DNA from 3 places in the Amycolatopsis sp. 3B14 genome. Region 1 is predicted to be linked to each of the others. Evidence: riboswitches for the same ligand, from Rfam matches in the RefSeq annotation. Region 1 holds a riboswitch; each other region holds the start of a gene.
What was found. A riboswitch is a leader RNA that binds a small molecule or an ion and turns the genes downstream of it on or off. The one in region 1 is predicted to bind S-adenosylmethionine.
Positions count from the first base shown of each region.

Region 1 (6,799 bases):
TTACCATGCCACACGGCACCGACAGAAAACCGTGGCGTCGCGGTAGAACGCGCCACTTGTCCACAGACCCCTACTTGTCCACAGCCTCCCCGATTCCCACTTCTCCCTCCTTCCCGCGCCCCCTAGCGTCGAATGCGTGTTCGAACGATCAGCCCCGGAATCGCCGGGCATCCCCGTCAACCGCCGGCTCGAGCAGCTCGCCGGTCAGGCCCTCGCGGCCGACCGGGACACCGGGCCGCCGGGCGCCGTCGGACGGCTGGTCGAGCGATGGGTCCCCGAGTCGATCACCGGCAGCCCCCAGCGGCGGCGCCGGACCACGGTGCTCCTGGCCCTGGTTGGCGTCCTGGTGCTCGTCGGGACGTCGATCGTGCTCCTCGGTGGCAGCCCGCCCGTCGAACGCGCGCCGGTGCTGCCCGCGGCGCCGGAACGGCCCGCACCGGTCACCGCGTCGGCGAGCCGGGTGGCCGACAGTTCGCTGGTGATCAGCGTGGTCGGCAAGGTCCGGAACCCAGGGCTGGTCACGGTCCCCGGCGGCGCACGGGTGGCGGACGCTCTCCGCGCGGCGGGCGGCGCGATCGAGGGCACCGACGTCACGGCGCTGAACCTCGCGCGCAAGCTGGCCGACGGCGAGCAGATCTACGTCGGCATCCCGCCGCCTGCCGGCGCGCAGCAACCGGCCGAGAGCGGCGGCGCCCCCGCGCTCGTCGACCTGAACACGGCCAGCGCCGAGCAACTCGACGCCCTGCCGGGAATCGGCGAGGTCACCGCCCAGCGCATCATCGACTGGCGCACCAAGCACGGGTCGTTCCGGTCGATCGACCAGCTGCGCGAGGTCGAGGGCATCGGCGAGACTCGACTGTCCCGGCTGCGAGAGCAGGTGACGGTGTCGTGATCGCGGAACCTGCTGTGCGGCACGACTTCCGCCTGGTGCCGGCCGCATTGTCGTTGTGGCTCGGAGCTCTGCTCGGACTGGTGTGGACGTGGTGGCTGGCCCTCGCGTGCGGTGCTGCGGCGGTGCTGGTGTCCGTGGGGCTGCTGATCAAGCTACGTCCGGCTCGGTCGCGCTGGTGGGCGGGCGCGGCGGCGCTGCTCGTGGCCGGTCTCCTGCTCGCCGGTCCGCTCGGCCTCCGCTTGCACCGGGCGGAGCACGACCCGCTCCACGGCCTCGCGCAGCGCGGCACGGAGGTCACCCTGCGGGTGCTGGTGACGGAACGCCCGAAACCGGTGCGGTCCGCCGGATATGCCGATCAGCAAGCAGGGCCGAGGTCGGTCGTGATCGCGGCGGATGTCCTGCACGCCGAACGTGGCGCCCAGCCGGTGGTCTCGACCGGGCGGGTCGCGCTGCTCGCGCCGTTCGCGACGTGGAGCGAGATCATCCCGGGGCAGGAGGTCACCGCTAGCGGCGAGCTGGCCCCGCCGCGCGACGCCGACCTGACCGTAGCCGCGATCTACGTCCGCGGGCCACCGGTGGCAGCGACGGAGGCTCCCTGGTGGCAGCGCGCCGCGGAGTCGATGCGCGAGGCGCTTCGCAACGCGTGCGGGGTCCTGCCCGAGGAGCAGGCCGGGCTGGTGCCGGGGCTCGTCGTGGGCGACACGAGCGGGTTGTCCGAACGGCTCGACCGCGAGTTCACCGACGCCGGCCTCACCCATCTGATGGCGGTCAGCGGGTCCAACGTCGCGATTGTGTGCGGCGCGGTGCTGCTGCTGTTACGGCTGTTGCGGGCAGGGCCACGGTTGTCCGCGGCGCTGTCCGGGGCGGCCCTGGCCGGGTTCGTGGTCCTGGCGGGTGGGGAGCCGAGTGTCCTGCGGGCCGGAGTCATGGGCGGGATTGCCCTGCTGGCGCTGGCGCTGGGACGGGAAAGATCAGTCGTGCCCGCACTGGCCGCCGCGACCTGCGTCCTCGTGGCGTGGGACCCGGCGATGGCGGTCAGCTTCGGCTTCGCGTTGTCGGTGATCGCGACCGCCGGTCTGGTGCTCCTCGCGCCGCGGTGGGCGGAGAGCCTCCAGCGGCGCGGCGTTCCGCCGGGCTTCGCCGAAGGGCTGGCGGTGCCTGCGGCGGCGTTCGTCGTGACGGCGCCCGTCGTGGCCGGGATGGCCGGGCAGCTCAGCCTGGTCAGCGTGGCGGCGAACGTGCTGGCCGCGCCGGTGGTCGCGCCGGCGACCGTGTTCGGGGTGCTCGCGACCCTCGTCGCAGCCGCGTGGCCCGCCGGCGGGGAGCTGATCGTCCGGCTGGCCGGGCCGGAGGCGGGCTGGCTGATCGTCGTGGCGCGGCGGGCGTCGGAGGTGCCCGGCGCGGTGCTGGCGTGGCCCAGCGGCTGGTGGGGCGGGTTTCTTGCGCTGGTGGCCGCCGTCGCCGTGGTGCTGGCGTTGCGCCATCGGCGCTTGCGGGTGCTGTTGGCGTTGACGCTGGCCGGGGCGCTGTTACTCGTCGTCCCGGGCAAGGTGATCGCGCCCGGCTGGCCGCCGCCGGGATGGGCGGTGGTGGCGTGTGACGTCGGTCAGGGCGACAGCCTCGTGCTCGCCACCGGTGAGCCAGGACGGGCGGTGGTGGTCGACGCCGGGCCCGAGCCGGGACCGGCTGACCGCTGTCTGGACCGGCTGGGCATCGAGCGGGTGCCGCTGGTGGTGCTGAGCCACCTGCACGCCGACCACATCGGCGGACTCGACTCGGTGTTCGAGGGGCGCTCGGTGGGCGCGATCGCGGTCGGGCCAGGGCGGCAGCCCGGCTGGGCGTGGCGGCAGGCCGGCCAGATCGCGGCTCGCCAAGGGGTTCCGCTGCTCGAACTCGACCTGGGGCGACGGCTCGAATGGCCGGCGCTGAGTCTCGAAGTGCTGGGTCCCACTTACGTGTCCGAAGGAGAGGACGACGACGGAACACAGATCAACAACGGCTCGGTCGTGCTACGAGCTCGCACCACGGCGGGCAGCGTGCTGCTGACCGGCGACGTCGAACTCGCGGCACAGGCTGACCTGCTGGCCGCCGGAACGGATCTGCACGCGGAGATCCTGAAGGTGCCGCACCACGGCAGCAGGTTCTCGCTGCCGCAGTTCCTGGCCGCGGTGTCCGCGCGGCTGGCGCTGGTCAGCGTCGGTCCGGGCAACCGCTACGGCCACCCGAACCGGACGACACTCGAAACACTGACCGCGGACGGCGCACTCATCGCCCGCACGGACACCGACGGCGACACCGCGGTGATCCCCGACCAGTCCGGCCCAGCCGTTGTGCGCCGGGGAAAGTGAGGTGGCACCTTGATCGGAGACCGAGGAGCTGTCAGAGACCCAGAGCCTTGTGGACGGCCGCCGCCGACGGCGGGACCGTCGCCTTCGGGCCGACCTCGTTCTCGATCGCGTCCAGGGTCTTCAGGCCGTCACCGGTGATGAGCAGGACGGTCTCGGCGTCCGGGTCGATCTTGCCGGCTTCGATGAGCTTCTTCGCCGTCGCGACGGTGACGCCGCCGGCGGTCTCGGTGAAGATGCCCTCGGTGCGGGCGAGCAGGCGGATGCCCTCGACGACCTCTTCGTCGGTCACGTCCTCGATCGCGCCGCCCGTGCGGCGAACCGTGTCGAGCACGTAGGGGCCGTCGGCCGGGTTGCCGATCGCGAGCGAGCGGGCGATGGTGTCCGGCTTGACCGGCTGCACGACGTCGTGACCGTTGCGGAACGCCGCGGAAACCGGCGAGCAGCCGGCCGCCTGCGCGCCGAACACCTTGTACGGGGTGTCCTCGACCAGGCCCAGCTTGGCGAACTCGCGGAAGCCCTTGTCCACCTTGGTCAGCTGGGAGCCCGAGGCGATCGGCACGACGATCTGCTCGGGGATCCGCCAGCCGAGCTGCTCGGCGACCTCGTAGGCGAGCGTCTTCGAGCCCTCGGAGTAGTACGGGCGGACGTTGACGTTCACGAACGCCCAGTTCTCGTGCTCGGCGGCCAGCTCGGTGGCCAGGCGGTTGACGTCGTCGTAGTTGCCGTCGACAGCGATCAGGTTGCCGTCGTAGACCGCGGTGGTCAGGACCTTGGCGCGCTCGAGCGAGGACGGGATGAGCACCACGGACTGCCAGCCGGCGCGGGCCGCGGCCGCGGCGACGGCGTTGGCCAGGTTGCCGGTGGAGGGGCAGGCCAGGGTGTCGAACCCGAACTCGCGAGCCGCGGCCAGTGCGACGGCGACGACGCGGTCCTTGAACGAGTGGGTGGGGTTGCCGGTGTCGTCCTTGACCCACAGGCTCTTCACACCGAGAGCCTTGGCGAGCCGGTCGGCCTTCACCAGCCTGGTACAGCCGGGCTCGGTGTTCGGGATCTCCTCGACGTTCGAAGGCACCGGCAGCAGCCGCTTGTAGCGCCAGATGTTGCGCGGGCCCGCCTCGATGTCCTCACGGCGGACGCGACCGAAGTCGTAGGCGACCTCCAGCGGCGAGAAGTCCTCGGCGGAGACGAACTCCGGGGCGAGCGGCTGGCGGTGGCCCTCTTCCTTGGAGACCAGTTCCACGGCCGGACCGAGGTCGACGGTGCGACGGGTGGTGGTCGAATCGAGGGCTGCAGTCATCGCGAGGTTCCTTTCCTCATCTGCCCCGCTGACGCGGGCCGGAATTGGCACCGTGATCGTCAGCTACCTCGCGGAATCGAGATGACAGGCTGACGCCGGTTGCCGGGGCTTCGTCGGGCCGTTCCCTCTGCCCCTCTGGATGAGCGGTATTCGGTTGTGGTGGCTGTCGCGCTCGCGCGATGCCTGGTTGACAACATACGGCACCACGCTCGGAGCACGCCATGCCCCTGCGGGTTTCATCACGCTCCGGAGCTGTCGGTGGTCCGTGGGAGGATCTGAACCGTGACCGCGCCGGCAACCACCTCCGCCCCCCTGCAGCTCGTGCTCGGTGAAGAGGAGCTGCTCGTCGAGCGCGCCGTCCGCGCCGCCCTGGAACAGGCGCGCCGGGAGGACGCGACGGCCGAGCTGACGAAGGTCCGGGTGTCCGATCTCACGCCGCCCGGCCTGGCCGAGCTGGTCAGCCCGTCGCTGTTCAGCGAGGGCCGGGTGATCGTGCTGGAAGGCGCGCAGGACATCGGCCAGGAGCTGGCCGACGCGGTGCTCGCCTACGCGAAGATGCCTGCCGACGGTGTCGTCCTGGTCGTCGTGCACACCGGTGGTGGCCGCAGCAAGGCGGCCAAGTCGCTGCCGGCGGCGCTGCGCAAGGCCGGCGCCCAGGTCACCGAATGCCCGAAGATCACCCGGCCGGTCGATCGGGAGTCGTTCGTCCGCAACGAGGTCCGGCAGGCCGGCGGCAAGATCGACCCGGCCGGGGTGGCCGCGCTGATCGACGCCGTCGGATCCGACCTGCGAGAGCTGGCCGCGGCGGCGTCGCAGCTGGTGGCCGACTCGGGCGGCCGGGTCGACGAGGAAGCCGTGCGCCGCTACCACCGGGGCCGCGCGGACGTGACGGGTTTCGCGGTGGCGGAGAAGGCCGTCGCGGGCGAGCGCGGCGCGGCGCTCGAAGCGATGCGGTGGGCGCTCCAGATCGGCGTGGCGCACGTCCTGATCGCCGACGCCCTCGCGGACGCCGTCCGCACGATCGCCCGCGTGTCGGCGGCGGGCCGCGGCAACCCGAACCAGATGGCCGGTGAGCTGGGCATGCCGCCGTGGAAGATCCGCAAGGCGCAGGGGCAGTCCCGCGGGTGGACGCAGGCCGGACTGGCCGAGGCGATGGCCGTGGTGGCGCGGGTGAACGCCGAGGTCAAGGGCCAGGCCGCGGACCCGGCCTACGCGCTCGAGCGGGCCGTCCTGGAACTAGCCGCCGCCCGCGACAAGCGCTGAGTTCGGCGCCGCGTTCCGTTGCGGTCAGCCCGGAGGCGGGGCGCGCCGCTGCTCGGGACGAGCGTTGGGTCCGGCGCGCGGGTCGGACTGCGGTTGTCTGGTGGGCGTGGCGGTGGGTGCGGGGCTCGCCGTCGCTCGAGCCGAGAGGTGTGTTCGGCCCCGGGGGCCAAGCGGAAGTGTTCGGTGTGTTGGATCAGGCTCGCCGTTGCTCGGGGCGAGCGGTGGCGCCAGGGGCGGGCGGTCTTTTGACGCGCGGGAGCGCGGGCTCACCGTTGCTCGGGATGTGCTTGAGTTCGCCAGCCGACGGGCCCGGGTGAGGGGTTGTGCCCAAGCTGTATCCCCGGCTGTGCGGACGCCGGAGTCGGGGGCGCAGGAAGTCTCAGGTCCCCGCCGCTCACGAACCCGTCACCCCTGCACGGCAGAAGGGCGGGCACCCAGCCGGATGCCCGCCCCTCGGAAGATCAAGCTCAGAGCTGGTTGACGCGCTTGGCCATCGCCGACTTCTTGTTGGCGGCCTGGTTCGCGTGGATGACGCCCTTGCTGGCGGCCTTGTCCAGGGCGCGAGCGGCAGCCTGCTGCAGCTCGACGGCCTTGGCCTTGTCGCCCGCCTCGGCGGCCTCGCGGAACTTGCGGATCGCGGTCTTCACCGAGGACTTGACCGACTGGTTGCGCTGGCGCGCCTTCTCGTTGGTCTTGATGCGCTTGATCTGGGACTTGATGTTGGCCATGAAGGCGCTCCTTCGATCTGTCGGTGGGTTCGCTGCCGCGCTGTACCGGCCCCGGCGTGCGGGTTTCCTCCCTGGCGGAATGCCGCACGGCAACGACCGACAAGGTTAGCAGGGCGCTACCGTGGCACTCGCACTGGCTGGGGGAGGCTGCAGGTGAACGGCACGGCGCTCGGGCTCGTCCTCGTCGCGGCCGTGGTGCACGCCGGGTGGAACCTCGCCGCCAAGCGGGTCGACGACGGGGCCCGGTTCGTCTTCCTCTACTACACCGTCT
Region 1 is NZ_JBHZEN010000004.1:135,331-142,129, reverse strand. It holds gene ACCP09_RS03380 (helix-hairpin-helix domain-containing protein) at 137-892, shown strand; gene ACCP09_RS03375 (ComEC/Rec2 family competence protein) at 889-3,240, shown strand; gene thrC (threonine synthase) at 3,272-4,537, opposite strand; SAM riboswitch class I at 4,551-4,683, opposite strand; gene holA (DNA polymerase III subunit delta) at 4,820-5,800, shown strand; gene rpsT (30S ribosomal protein S20) at 6,268-6,528, opposite strand; gene ACCP09_RS03355 (EamA family transporter) at 6,682-6,799, shown strand, end outside.

Region 2 (6,799 bases), on a different contig from region 1:
CCTCCAGGGTCGCCACGACGACCGACTTGGTCACGACGTCCGCCACGAACACGACGATCGCGATCACGGCCAGCAGCAGGGCGCGCCGCTTGGGCGGGGCGGCCTGCTGCTCGTCCGGCACGGTGTCCGGTTCCGGGGAGGGCTGGGGGTCACTGCTCACCCCGCCATTGTCCACGCCTGCCGCGACCGCCCCGGCGCAGGCCGGGAAACCCGGTCAGCGCGCTGCCTAGCCACGCGAGGCCGGGCGGGCGAAGGCCACCGCGAGCCGGGGGCCTGCCTCCCGCACCACCGCGCACGCCGGACTCCCAGCGGCCGCGCGCTCCCTGCCCGCGGCGGCGGTCGCACCGATTTCCCGCAGCCGCCCGCCGCTCAGCGCAGGAAGTCCGGCAGCGGCCGCGGGTCCGGGCACGGCGCCCACCGGCCGTCGACCACGCCGTACGTCCACCGCGCGCCCCGCGCGACGATCTGCCGCAACGCGGTCACCAGCCGGTCGACGTGCTCGGTCGTGGTGCCGAGGCCGAGGCTCACCCGCAGCGCCTGCTGGCCCTCCCCGCCGTTGCGCTCCACCAGCCGCCGCACCGCGATGTGCGCGCAGAACGCGCCGTCGCGGACGCCGATGCCGTACTCGGCCGACAGGACCGCCGCCACCCAGCCCGGCTCGAACCCGTCGAGCACGAAGCTCACCGTGCCGACCCGCTCCGCCGCGCCGTCGAACAGGCGCAGCTCCGCCAGCCCCGGCACCGCGGCGAGACCCCGCGTCAGCCGCTCCAGCAGCTCCCGCTCGTGCGCGGCCACCGCGTCCCACGACGCCGCCAGCTGCTCGCACGCCACGCCCAGCGCGTACACGCCGACGGTGTTGGGCGAACCGGCCTCGTGCCGCTCCACCCCGCTCTGCCACGCCACCCCGAGGCCGTCGCCGTCGCGGCGCACCAGCTTCGTGGCCCCGCCACCGGCCAGGTACGGGTCCGCCGCGCGCAGCCAGTCGCCGCGCCCGATCAGCGCGCCCGCGCCGAACGGCGCGTACAGCTTGTGCCCGGACAGCACCACGTAGTCGACGTCCAGCTCACGCACCGAGATCGGCCGGTGCGGGGCGAGCTGGGCGCCGTCCAGCGCGACGCGCGCGCCGTGCCGGCGGGCCACCGCCGCGATCTCCGCCACCGGCAGCAGTTCCCCGGTCACGTTCGACGCACCGGTGACGACCACCAGCCGCGGCCCCTCCGGGCACTCCGCCAGGGCACTGTCCACAGCGGACACCGCGGCCAGCCGCGTGTTCGGCAGCGGGATCCGGCGCACGTTCGGGCCGCGCCAGGGCAGCAGCGCGGCGTGGTGCTCGGTGTCGAACAGGACCACCGACGTGTGCCGCGGCACGCTGCGGGCCAGCAGGTTGAGCGCGTCGGTGGTGTTGCGGGTGAACACGACCGCGTCCGAGCGCCGGGCGCCGACGAACCGGCGCAGCACGTCCCGGGTGCGCTCGTAGACCTTTGTGGACACCTGCGAGGCGAACCCGGCCCCGCGGTGCACGCTCGCGTAGTGCGGCAGGAACTCGTCCACCGCGCGGCGCACGGCCTCCAGGCACGGGGCGCTGGCCGCGTGGTCGAGGTTGGCGTAGTCCAGCTCCCCGCCGGTGACCAGCGGGACGGCCGCGGCGGCGGTGACGGCGGGGGTGGTGACGCGTTCGAGAGCGAGAGTCATCGAAAGGCTCCTCGGGTCCAGGGACCCGCCAGGGGGTCCGCGCTTGCCCGCCGCACCTCGCGACGAGCCAGGTCCTCACCCGGGGCACCCCACCGCGGAAGGAGGGTTGCCGGCCAGCGAGCCGGGGCTTGGCGCTGGCACTCATGACCTACGCGGACACAGTAACCGATCGCCCCCGCCGCGCGCCAGCGGGTCTCAGGTGCCGGACTCGCCCTTCCAGCGCGCCAGCGGACCGGCCCGGTCCACCGCGCGGATGCGCCGCTCGGCGGCCTCCCGCGCGGACTCGGTGCTCACGATCAGGATCTGGTCGCCACGCTGCAGCCGGTCGGTGCGCTGCGGGGTGAAGCTGCGGCCGTCGCGGACGATCAGGCTCAGCGACGCCCCGGCGGGCAGCCGCAGCTCCGACAGGTACACGCCGTGCAGGTGCGAGCCGGGCTGGATCTTGACCTGGAGCAGCTCGGCCTGCAGCTCGTCCAGCGGCGCGGCGTCGACCTCGATCTCCTTCGGCTCGGTGTCCGCCTTCAGCCGCAGCACCCGGGCCAGCGGGCCGAGCGTGAGGCCCTGCACCAGGGTGAGCACGATCACCAGCACGAATACCGCGTCCACGAGCCGTTGCGCGCCGGGCATCGCGTGGGAGAGCGGGATCATCGCCAGCACGATCGGCACCGCGCCGCGCAACCCCGCCCAGGACAGGAACACCTGCTCGCGCAGCGGCACCTTGAACGGCAGCTGCGACACCAGCACCGACACCGGTCGCGCGAACACCAGCACCACCGCGGCGGCGATCAGGCCCGGCACGATCGACTCCAGCAGCCGTTCGGGCGAGGCGAACAGGCCCAGCAGCACGAACAACCCGATCTGGGCGAGCCAGCCGAGCCCCTCGGCGAAGGACAGCGTGTCCGAGCGGTGCGGCAGCCGGGAATTGCCCAGCACGACCGCCGCGACGTACGTGGCGAGCAGGCCGGAGGCGTGCAGCAGCTGCCCGGACGAGTAGGCCACCACGCACACCGCGACCGTCGCGAGTGGATAGAGGCCGGTGGCGGGCAGCGCGGCGCGGCGCAGCGCCCACGCCCCGGCCAGGCCGAGCAGCAGCCCGAGGACGAGGCCCGCGCCGAGTTCGTAGACCACCAGCAGCGGCAGCGACCAGTCGATCCGGGTCCCCTCGGCCAGCACCACGACCGCGATGTAGGCGGGGGCGTCGTTGATCCCGGACTCCAGTTCCAGCGCCCCGACGATCCGCCGGGGCACGCCGACGCCGCGCAGCACGGAGAACACCGCGGCCGAGTCGGTGGAGGACAGCACCGCGCCCCACAGCAGCGCCATCCGCCAGTCCAGGCCGAGCAGCCAGTGCAGGGCGGGCCCCGTGATCGCGATGCTCAGCCCGACCGCCACTGTGGACAGTGCCACTCCCTGCCCCAGCGCGGGTTTCACCGCCGACCACCGGGTGGTCAGCCCGCCCTCGGCGAGGATCATGACCAGCGCGGCCAGGCCGAGCGCCTGGGTGAGGAACGGGTCGGAGAACTGGATGCCGAACCCGGCTTCGCCGAGCAGCACGCCGATCACGAGGTAGAGCAGCAGCGACGGCAGGCCGAGGCGGGTGGAGAAGCGGACCGCGAGCACGGCGGCGAGCAGGACGGCCGAGCCCAGCCCCAGCACGACCGGCAGCTCGCCCACCCGCACCTCCCCTGCCCGGTTTGTCAGGCATTCAGGATAAGGAGGCGGGGTGGCCTGCCGCGCCCCGGTGGGTCCCGCAGCAGCTCGACGGGCTGTCGCGCCCGCGTTTCCCTTGCCCGGCAACATGGACGCGGGCGGGTGGGTTCGACGGCAGGTGCGCACACGATGACGACGAGTGGCCAGTGCAAGCCCCGCAGGAGCACCCAAGCGTCAGGCCGCCCCGGGGCGGTCGGCGGGCAGCTGCGCGCCCAGGAGCGCGAGCGGCTCCCCGGCGGCCTCGGTCACCACCACCGCCCGGTCGGGCCGCCGCACGAACCAGCCCGCCTCCACCCCGCGCTCGAACAGCGCCGCCGGGAGCGCGCCGCCCAGGTGATCGCGGCGCTCGGTCCAGTCCAGGCACGCCCGCAGCAACGGGCGCCGCCCGGCCGGGATCGTCACCCCCAGCTCGCCGAGCACCGAACGACCGCGCTCGGTCAGCGCGAGGCCGTCCCCGTCGGACACCAGTCCCGTCCGGATCATGCCGTCACGCAGGGCCACGCCCACCGTGCCGGCCAGGTGGTCGTAGCAGGTGCGCGCGAACGCCAGCCGCCGCACGCGCAGGGACTCGCGCAAGCCCGAGGCGGACCGGTGCCCGGCGTGCTGCGCCAGGTGCTCGATCAGCTCGGCCACCCGCGGGTCGGCGATCCGCACGTAGGCGTGCCGCCCCTGTTTCACCCCCGCCACGAACCCCGCCTCCTTCAGGCGGCTGACGTGTTCGCTCGCCGTCGACGGCGCGATCCCCGCCGTACGGGCCAGCTCCCCGACGGTCCACGCCCGCCCGTCGAGCAGGGCGAGGCACATGGCCGCCCGGCTCGGGTCGGCGAGCACCGCGGCCACCTCGGCCAGTGCGATCGTCTCCACACCCGCCACGCTAGTGGCCGCGCGTTTCGGCCGCGGCCGAAACGTCAGCTCAGCGCGCCGAGGAAGGCCGAGGACACCGTGACGGCGGGCTTGGAGGAGTCCGACCCGAGCAGCAGCACCGCGAACGCCACGTCGTCGCGGTACCCGGCGAACCACCCGTTCGCCTGGCTGCCGTCGCCGAACTGCGCCGTGCCGGTCTTGCCGTACACGACACCGTCGCCGCGCAGCCCGGTCGCGGTGCCGCCGGTGACGACCTCGCGCATCATCGTCCGCAGCGCGGCGATCACCTCCACCGACGGCGCCCGGTAGCCGGTGTTCACCGACGTCGCCAGCTCCTGCCACAGCCGCGGCGTCACCTCGTCGCCGCGGGCGACGGTGGCCGCCATCAGGGCCAGTCCGAACGGGCTCGCCTGCACGGTGCCCTGCCCGATCGCGGACTCGACCTGCTCGGCGCCGCTGGTGGTGGGGACCACCTTGCCCGCCTCGGTGGTGATGCCCGGGATGGTGAAGTCGGCGTTGAGGCCGAACCCGCTGGCCGCGTCGGCCAGCGCGTCCGGCGGCAACGTCGAGGCGAGCTGCGCGAACGTGGTGTTGCACGAGTGCGCGAACGCCGAGTGCAGCGGCAGCGGCGGGTAGGAGAACTGGTCGTCGTTGGGGATCGTGCGCTGGCCGATGCGCGCGGTGGCCGGGCAGTCGGCGATCGTGTCCGCGGTGGCCGCGCCCGACTCCAGCAGCGCCGCCGCGGTGGCGATCTTGAAGGTCGACCCCGGCGCGTACAGGCCGTTCAGCGCCTTCGGCTCGGCCCCGGCCGCCGCGTTCTGCGCCACCGCGAGCAGGTCGCCGGTGGAGGGCTGGATCGCCACCAGCATCGCCGGGTACGCCGCCGAGTCGACCGCCCGCTGCGCCGCCGCCTGCGTGGGCAGGCTCAGGGTCGTGGTCAGCGGCGCCACCTCGACGTCGCCCTGGCCGAACAGGGTTTCCTGCACCGCGCCGTCGACATCCGTGCTGACCACCGACCAGCCGCCCTGCGACCGCCCGGACACCGTCCGCTGCAACGCGGGCACCAGCAGCGGCGCCACGCCCGGCTCCGCCGGCTGCGTGCCCGCCGTCTGCCAGGTCAGGACGGGCCTGCCGTTGCGGTCGACCACGGCGTTCTTGCCGACGCGCGTGCGCACCGCCAGCTGCTGACCGGCCCGCAGCTTCGGGTGCACCACCGCGGGGCTCCAGTGCACGAGCCAGCGGCCGCCGGCGGCGACCAGGTCGAGGCTGTTGTCGTAGGACCACACCTGCCCGGCCGCGATCGTCCAGCTGACCTGGAACGTCGCGGTGGCCCGGGTGGCGGCGGGCGTGACCTGGCCCAGCCGCGCCGAAACGGACACCGGGGCCAGGCCGCGGCGGGCGTCGGCGAGCAGCACGCTCGCCGCGCGCGGGTCGTCGGTCAGCGCCGCCGCCGCGTCGGCGTTGCCCTCGGCGAAGGCGAGCAGGAACCGTGAAGCCACGGTGCCCGGGTCCTCGGCGCCGGAGCCGCTGGCCTGGGGCTTGTCCGGCGAGGACCCGCCCCACACGACGACAACGGCCGCCACGACGATCGCGACGACCGCTGCCGCGCCACCCGCCAGCACCCACCCGCGCCAAGTCACCGGCGAAACCCCCTGTTGGTGTTTCCCGGTCTGTCGGTGATCAGGAGGCCTTCGTTACCGACACGGTGATCTTGTCGCCGTCGCCGACCGCGCCCCCAAAACCGCCGTCCACCTGCCCGTAGGACACCGAGTTCGCCAGGGTCTCGCCCGCCACGAACTCCTCGTGGGCCTTGGCCGCGGCGACCACGTCCGCCGGCGCGTCGACGGTGAGCGCGATCCGGTCGGCCACGTCGAGCCCGGCGTCACGGCGCGCCTGCTGCACGACGCGGACCAGGTCGCGCGCCACGCCCTCGGCGGCCAGCTCCGGGGTCACCGCGGTGTCCAGCTGCACCAGGCCGGAGCCGCCGGGCAGCTCCGCGGTGGCGCCCTCCTCCTTGGCGACCAGGCGCCGCTCGTACTCGCCCTCGGCCAGTTCGATGCCGGCGGCCACCACGGCCCCGAACGGCGAGGTGGTCCAGTCGCCCGCCTTGACGGCCTTGATCACCTTCTGCACGTCCCGGCCGAGGCGTGGCCCGGCGGCGCGGGCGTTGACCGCGACCTCGAACCGGCCGTGCGCGGCGACGTCCGTGCTGAGCTCGACCGACTTGACGTTGACCTCGTCGGCGATGATGTCGGTGAAGTCCGCGAGCGCCTCCGCGTCGTCGGCCGCGATCAGCATCTTCGCCAGCGGCAACCGCACGCGCAGCTTGTTCGCCTTCCGCAACGACAGTGCCGACGAGCACACCTGGCGCACCCGGTCCATCGCCGTCACCAGCGCCGCGTCGGCGGGCAGCTCGTCGACCAGCGGCCAGTCCTGCAGGTGCACCGACCGGCCGCCGGTGAGCCCGCGCCACACCACCTCGGTGGTCAGCGGCAGCAGCGGGGCCATCGTCCGCGACACGACCTCCAGCACC
Region 2 is NZ_JBHZEN010000056.1:92,785-99,583, reverse strand. It holds gene lspA (signal peptidase II) at 1-160, opposite strand, end outside; gene ACCP09_RS29695 (aminotransferase class V-fold PLP-dependent enzyme) at 370-1,692, opposite strand; SAM riboswitch class IV at 1,727-1,841, opposite strand; gene ACCP09_RS29690 (potassium/proton antiporter) at 1,888-3,366, opposite strand; gene ACCP09_RS29685 (ArsR/SmtB family transcription factor) at 3,577-4,266, opposite strand; gene ACCP09_RS29680 (penicillin-binding transpeptidase domain-containing protein) at 4,311-5,888, opposite strand; gene ileS (isoleucine--tRNA ligase) at 5,947-6,799, opposite strand, start outside.
Region 2: another riboswitch for S-adenosylmethionine. It lies ahead of ACCP09_RS29695 (aminotransferase class V-fold PLP-dependent enzyme); the one in region 1 lies ahead of thrC (threonine synthase).

Region 3 (6,799 bases), on a different contig from region 1:
CTCGGCAGCGCGGGGATCGCCGGGCTCGTCTACGGATTCTCCGAGGCGGCGACCCGCGGCTGGGGGTCGCCCGTGGTGCTCGGCACGCTGATCGCGGCGGTCGTGCTGCTGGCCGGGTTCGTGTTCCGGCAGGCCCGGGTCCGGAACCCGCTGCTGCCGCTGCACATCCTGGCCGACCGCGCCCGCTCGTCGGGCTTCCTGACCATCGCCGTCGCGGCGTTCGGGATGTTCGGGATGTTCCTGTTCCTCACCTACCAGCTGCAGGCGATCATGGGCTTCGGCGCGCTCGGCGCCGGCCTGGCGTTCCTGCCGTTCCTGCTGGGCAACGTCACGGTCTCGACGCTGCTGACCCGGCGGCTGATCCCGCGGACCGGGCCGCGCCCGCTGCTGGTCATCGGGCTCCTGCTGATGGCCGCCGGGCTCGCCGGGCTGACCCAGCTGTCGGTCGACACGTCCTACTGGGGCCTGGTCCTGCCGGTGGAACTGGTGATGGGCGCAGGCGCCGGACTGGCGATGCCTACGGTCATGAACATCGCGACCGCCGGGGTGGAGCCGAAGGACGCCGGGGTGGCGTCGGCGTTCATCACGACGTCCCAGCAGGTCGGCGCGTCGATCGGCACGGCGTCGCTGAACACGATCGCCGCGAGCGCGACCGCCTCGGTCGCCGGGCTGGCCCTGCCCGCGGCGACCGTGCACGGCTACGCGGTGGCGAACGGCTGGGCCGCGGCGATCGTGGCCGCGGGCGCGATCGCGGTCGGGGTCCTGGTCCGGGGGAAGTGAGACGAGGAGGGGCGCCCCGGCCGGGACGCCCCTCCTCTCGCGCCTGGTCAGGCCGCGACGACGCTCTTCGGGCCTTCCTTCGGGTGCACGACGTGCGCGCCGCGGTCGGCGATCCACGCCAGCGCCGCGTCGGCCTGGCTGCCGTTGACTCCGACCCGGAACCGGGCCACCGGGGTGTCCCCGACGCGGGTGAGGCCGCCGCCGATGGTGGCGAGCTCGACCTCGAACCGGGCGGAGGCCTCGGGCAGCAGCGCGCCGACGGCCGCGAAGCCGATCAGCACCACGTCGACGGACCGGTCGTAGCTCGACGACTGGCTGCGCGGCGTGTCGATCGGGGGCAGCAGGCTCTGCGCGACCTTGCTGGCCGGGTTCGCCAGCAACTCCAGGACGGTGCCCTGCTCGACGAGCCGCCCGTCCTCCAGCACCGCGACCCCGTCGCAGACGCGCCGCACCGCGGCACCGTCCTGGGTGGTCAGCAGCACCGTCACGCCCAGCTCCGCGCGGGCGCGGTCGAGGACGGTCAGCACCGCGCCGGTCTCCTCGGCGCCGACACCGGCGGTCGGGTCGTCGGCGAGCAGCACGGCCGGGCCCGCGGCCAGCGACCGGGCGAGCGCGACGCGGCGGCGCTGGCCCGGGGTGAGTTCACTCGGGCGCAGCGCGGCGCGCTGGGTCAGGCCGGCCAGGTCGAGCAGGCGGCCGACGCGGCTGCGCCGCTGCGGGCCCTCCAGGCCGAGCTGCTCCAGCGGGGCCGCGACGTTGCCCGCCACGGTGCGCTCGGCGTGCAGCACCGGCTGCGCGTCCAGCACCGCGACCTGGCGGCGCACCTCGCGCAGCTTCCGCCCGTCGAGACCGGTGGTGTTCAGGCCGTCCAGCCGCACCACGCCGCGGTCGGGCTTCTCCTGCAGGGCGATGCACCGGGTCAGGGTGGACTTGCCGGAGCCGGCCGGGCCGACGACGCCGAACAGGGCGCCGGCGGGCACCTCGACGCTCACGTCCCGCAGGGCGTGGACGGGCTTGGCGGCACCGGGGAAGGACTTGGTCAGGTTTTCGACAGTGATCACGAATGGCTCCAGCACAACGGGCGCGAACGCGCCGACCGCACACCAAGTAGACCGTCTACAGAGGACGGTCAGGCGAAATCAGGAAATGGTGGTGAAGGGAAAGCGGTCAGCGACGACACGCGCAGACCGTGCGACGACATTCGTCGACGACGCGGCGCCTCGTGAGCATCGTGCGGTACACAGGAATCCTCCATCGGTCCTGGCGTTAGCACCTGCGCCCGGGTGGGGTGGTTGCTGCGGCTTCGGCGAGCCAGGTCTCTCAGCCGCTCGGGATGGATACCTCAAAGAGTAGAACGGACTTCACATCTTCTTGGCAAGTCCCTGGTCCGGATCAGGGTGCGAGATCACACAAACGGTGGTAAGGACTTGCTCTTGGCGATCTTGGCGAAGTCCCTTACCCCCAGTTGCTCGCCCCGCGCGCGAGGGTCGACGCCGGCCGCGCGGAGGATCGCCTCGGCCTTCTCCCCCGAGCCCGCCCACGACGACAACGCGGCGCGCAGGGTCTTGCGACGCTGGGCGAAGGCGGCGTCGACGACGGCGAAGACCTCGTCCCGGTCCGCGTCCGACACCGGTTCCGCGGCGCGCTCGAAGCCGACGAGCGCGGAGTCGACGTTCGGCACCGGCCAGAACACCGCGCGCGGCACGGGCGCGACCTTGCGGGCCGGGCCGTACCAGGCGAGCTTCACGCTCGGGACGCCGTAGATGCGGCTGCCGGGGCCCGCGGCCATCCGGTCGGCGACCTCCGTCTGCACCATCACCAGGCCGTGCGCCAGCGACGGCAGCTCGGCGAGCAGGTGCAGGACCACCGGGACGGCGACGTTGTAGGGCAGGTTGGCCACGAGGTGCGTGGGCTCCTGCGCCAGGTCCGCCCGCTGGAGCTTGAGGGCGTCCTGGATGTGCACGGTGAACCGGGCGGCGGCCTCGGGGGCGCGCTCGGTGATCGTGGCCGGCAGGCGCTCGCCGAGGACCGGGTCGATTTCGACGGCGGTGACCTGTGCGCCCGAGTCCAGGAGGCCGAGGGTCAGGGAGCCGAGGCCGGGACCGACTTCCAGGACGTGGTCGCCGTCGCCCACTCCGGAGAGGTCGACGATGCGGCGGACCGTGTTCGGGTCGTGCACGAAGTTCTGGCCGAGCTTCTTCGTGGGACGGACGTCCAGCTCGGCGGCCAAGCCACGGATCTCGGCTGGTCCGAGCAGTGCGGTCACGCCGGGAATGCTACTGGCCCGCGAGTACCGCACTTGTGGAAGGTGACCCGGAAAAGAAGATGACCCCGGCCGCAGGCCGGGGTCATGATGTGTGTGCTGTGGGGGTCAGCTGGTGGCCTTGGCGCCACAGACGGGCCAGGCGCCGTAGCCGCCGCGGTCGTCGCGCACCTTGGTCGCCACCGCGATCTGCTGCTCACGGGTGGCCTGGTGCGGGTAGGCCGCGTACTGGTCGCCGCCGTAGGCGTCCCACGTGCTCTTGTTGAACTGCAGGCCGCCGTAGTAGCCGTTGCCCGTGTTGATCGACCAGTTGCCGCCGGACTCGCACTTCGCGATCGCGTCCCAGATGGCGCTGTCGCTGATCACCGGCTGCTTCGTGCCGACCCGGACGATCTTCGGCTTGGCCTCGACGATCACCTTCGTCGAGAGCTCCTCGCGGGCGGTCTCCTTGCCGTTGCGCTTGGTGATCCGGTAGGTCACCAGCTTCTTGCCCGCGGTGCCCGGGTCCTGGACGACCTCGTCGCCCGCGTCGAGCGTCGCGTCCTTGATCTCCTGGACCGGAGGATCGATGTCCTCTTCCTGGTTGATCACGGTGACCCCGGTGCGCGAGATGTGCACCTCGGCGCCGTTGGTCAGCTTGAGGGCCAGGCCGCCCTCGATCTCGTCGTCCGGGCCGAGCGACATGCCCTGCTCCGCCAGGAACTCCTCCGCGGTGATCGCGGTGGTGCTGATCTGGCGCGGGGCGGCGTCGCCGTCGTAGACGGTGATGTCCTTGAGGGTCTTGACCTCGACGGTCGCGCCGTCGAGGGGCAGCTCCGCGTCCAGCGGCATCGAGAACGCGGTGCCCGGGCCGAACTGGCCGCTCAGGCCCAGCTGCGTGATGGCTTCCTGCAGGCTCGTCGCGCGAACCCAGGACTCGCGGGCGACCCCGTCGACGACCAGGTTCAGCTTGCGGCCGCGCTCCAGCTTGATGACGCCACCGTCACCGACCGGCGCCTGCGGCGAGGGGGACAGCGCGTCGTGCTCACCGACGGTGAGACCGGCGTCCTCGAGGACCTCGCCGACCGTCTTGCCGAAGCTGTGCACGGTCTGCGTGTGGCCGTCGACGTCGACGGTCACGCTCTTGTTCATGGCCAGCGCGGCCGCGCCGCCACCGGTGAGGCTGATCAGGAGGGCCAGGACCGAGCCGCGGAGGAACCGCCGCTTCCAGGTCTTGACCGCGGAGACGAGGGCCTTCTCCGGCTCCTCCTCGGCCTCCACGGCGGCCGTGCGGTCCTGTGCGGCCGCGTCCGGGATGGCGAGGGCCGGGAGCATCGTGGTCTCGGCGTTGATCAGCCGGATCAGCTCGTCGACGTCGATCTCGGCCTCGGCCATGAGATCGTCCGCGTCGTTGCCGAGCACCGTGCGGATGTCGTGCTCGGTGACAGCCAGGTCGTCCGAGAACGCGTCGGCGTCGGGCCAGTCGAGGGTGCCCACGGCGCCACCACGGCTGGACTCGAACCAGTCCATCGCCTCAGTCGGGCGCGCGTCGGCCCATCTACTACCAGTCACAGCAGGTCGATCCCTTTCGCACTACGGCTCCCGAAGTCTTCGCCATCCCCGATCCCGACCTGCACTGGCTTGACTCCGGGTGTCCCGCTCTTCGCCCGGTTGGAGCGATCATGCGGCACGGTCACGGGACAGTAACGGACCCCGCGAGGTTGCGCAAACACCGGGCGGAATGTCGTGGCGTTCGTCACTCCTCCAGGTGGATGGTTGATTTCCACGGATGTCGCAGTCCGTTCAACCCGCTGTGACGGACGGCAGCCGGAAGACGCGTTCGGCCGTCGCCGACACCGCCGAACAGACCTGTTCCAGCCCCTCCGAACGGAGGTCGGCGAGGAAAGCGACCGTATAAGCGGTGCAGTACGGCTCGTTCGGCCGTCCGCGGAACGGGTGCGGCGTCAGGAACGGCGCGTCGGTCTCGACGAGGAACTGCCCGGACGGCACGAGCCGCGCCGCGGCCTGCAGCGCCCGGGCGTTGCGGAACGTGACCGTGCCGGCGAACGACAGCACGTAACCGGCGTCCACACAGCGGCGCGCGATGTCCTCGTCGCCGGAGAAGCAGTGGAACACCACGGTCTCCGGCGCGCCCTCCTCGTCCAGGATCCGCAGCACGTCCTCATGCGCGTCCCGGTCGTGGATCATCAGCGGCTTGCCGACCCGCTTGGCGAGGTCGATGTGCCAGCGGAACGCCTCCTGCTGGGCGTCCGGCGGCGAGTAGTCCCAGTAGTAGTCCAGACCCGTCTCACCGACGGCGACCACCCGGTCCTGACGCGCCAGACGCTCTATTTCGGACTGTTCCGGCTCGCCGAAGTCCTTGGTGCGCGTGGGGTGGATCGCCACCGCGGCCCACACCCGCTCGTCCCAAGTGGACGCTTCCGCGGCCCAGCGGGCGGCGTCCAGGTCGTCGGCGACGGTCACCATCCTCGTCACCCCGGCCGCCGCGGCGCGGTCGGCCAGCTCGGCCACGTCGGCCGCCGTGACCGCACCGCAGGCGTCCAGGTGCGTGTGCGAGTCGACCACCGGCGCCGGGAGGCGCTCCGGCACCGGTGGCCGTTCCTTCTTGCTCACTGCGCGATCGGAGCCCACTCCGGACCGGTCTCGCCGAGCTTCGGGTCGAGCTTGGCGAACAGCGGCGTCGGCTTGGCCAGCGGGCGGCCGACCTCGATCGGGATCGACTCCCAGCGCGCCTGCTCGGCCGCGTAGTCGCCGGTCAGGATCGGGTTGATCCGGCCGGGGATGTCCAGGTCCTCGACGTCCTGCAGCTCCGGCTGCGCGGCCCACACGCCGGTGCCGCCCAGCGCCTCGTGCACCTTCTGCGCCGAGTGCGGCAAGAACGGGGTGAGCAGCGTGTTCGCGTCCGACACCACCTGCAGCGCGGTGTGCAGCACCGCGTCGCGGCGCTCCGGGTCGTCCTTGAGCTTCCACGGCTCCTGGTCGGACAGGTACCGGTTGGCCGCGGACACGACCCGCATCGCCTCGGTGGCCGCCAGCTTGAACCGCGACCGCTGCAGGTGCCCGCCGACGGTCTCGAACGCCTTGCGGGACAGCGCCTTCAGCTCCTCGTCCGCGGGCGCCGGCTTGACCGGGGCCGGGATCGCGCCGTTGTTCTTGTGCGCCATCGAGATGGAGCGGTTGACCAGGTTGCCCCACTCGTTGGCCAGCTCGAAGTTGGTCCGGCGGACGAACTCGTCCCAGGTGAAGTCGGTGTCCTGGGTCTCCGGGCCGGCCACCGCGATGAAGTAGCGCAGGGTGTCCGGGCCGAACTCGCGCAGGAAGTCATTGACGTAGATGACCGTGCCGCGCGAGGTGGAGAACTTCGACCCGCTCATGGTCAGGAACTCCGACGACACGATCTCGTCCGGCAGGTTCAGCTTGCCGTACGGGCCGACCTGGCCGCCCTTGTCCCCGGCCCCGTTGTGGCCGAGCAGCAGCGCGGGCCAGATCTGGGCGTGGAAGGTGATGTTGTCCTTGCCCATGAAGTAGTAGCCGCGCGCGTCCGGGTTGGTCCAGAACTCCTGCCACGCGTCCGGGTTCCCGCTGCGCCGGGCCCACTCGACGCTGGCCGAGAAGTAGCCGATCACCGCGTCGAACCACACGTAGAACCGCTTGAGCGGCTGGTCGCGCCAGCCGTCCAGCGGGATCTTCACGCCCCAGTCCAGGTCGCGGGTGATCGGGCGGGGCCGCATGTCGTCGAGCAGGTTCTTGGTGAAG
Region 3 is NZ_JBHZEN010000018.1:10,972-17,770, forward strand. It holds gene ACCP09_RS09840 (DHA2 family efflux MFS transporter permease subunit) at 1-780, shown strand, start outside; gene ACCP09_RS09845 (methionine ABC transporter ATP-binding protein) at 828-1,841, opposite strand; SAM riboswitch class I at 2,029-2,120, opposite strand; gene rsmA (16S rRNA (adenine(1518)-N(6)/adenine(1519)-N(6))-dimethyltransferase RsmA) at 2,186-3,046, opposite strand; gene ACCP09_RS09855 (transglycosylase family protein) at 3,152-4,552, opposite strand; gene ACCP09_RS09860 (TatD family hydrolase) at 4,826-5,656, opposite strand; gene metG (methionine--tRNA ligase) at 5,653-6,799, opposite strand, start outside.
Region 3: another riboswitch for S-adenosylmethionine. It lies ahead of ACCP09_RS09845 (methionine ABC transporter ATP-binding protein); the one in region 1 lies ahead of thrC (threonine synthase).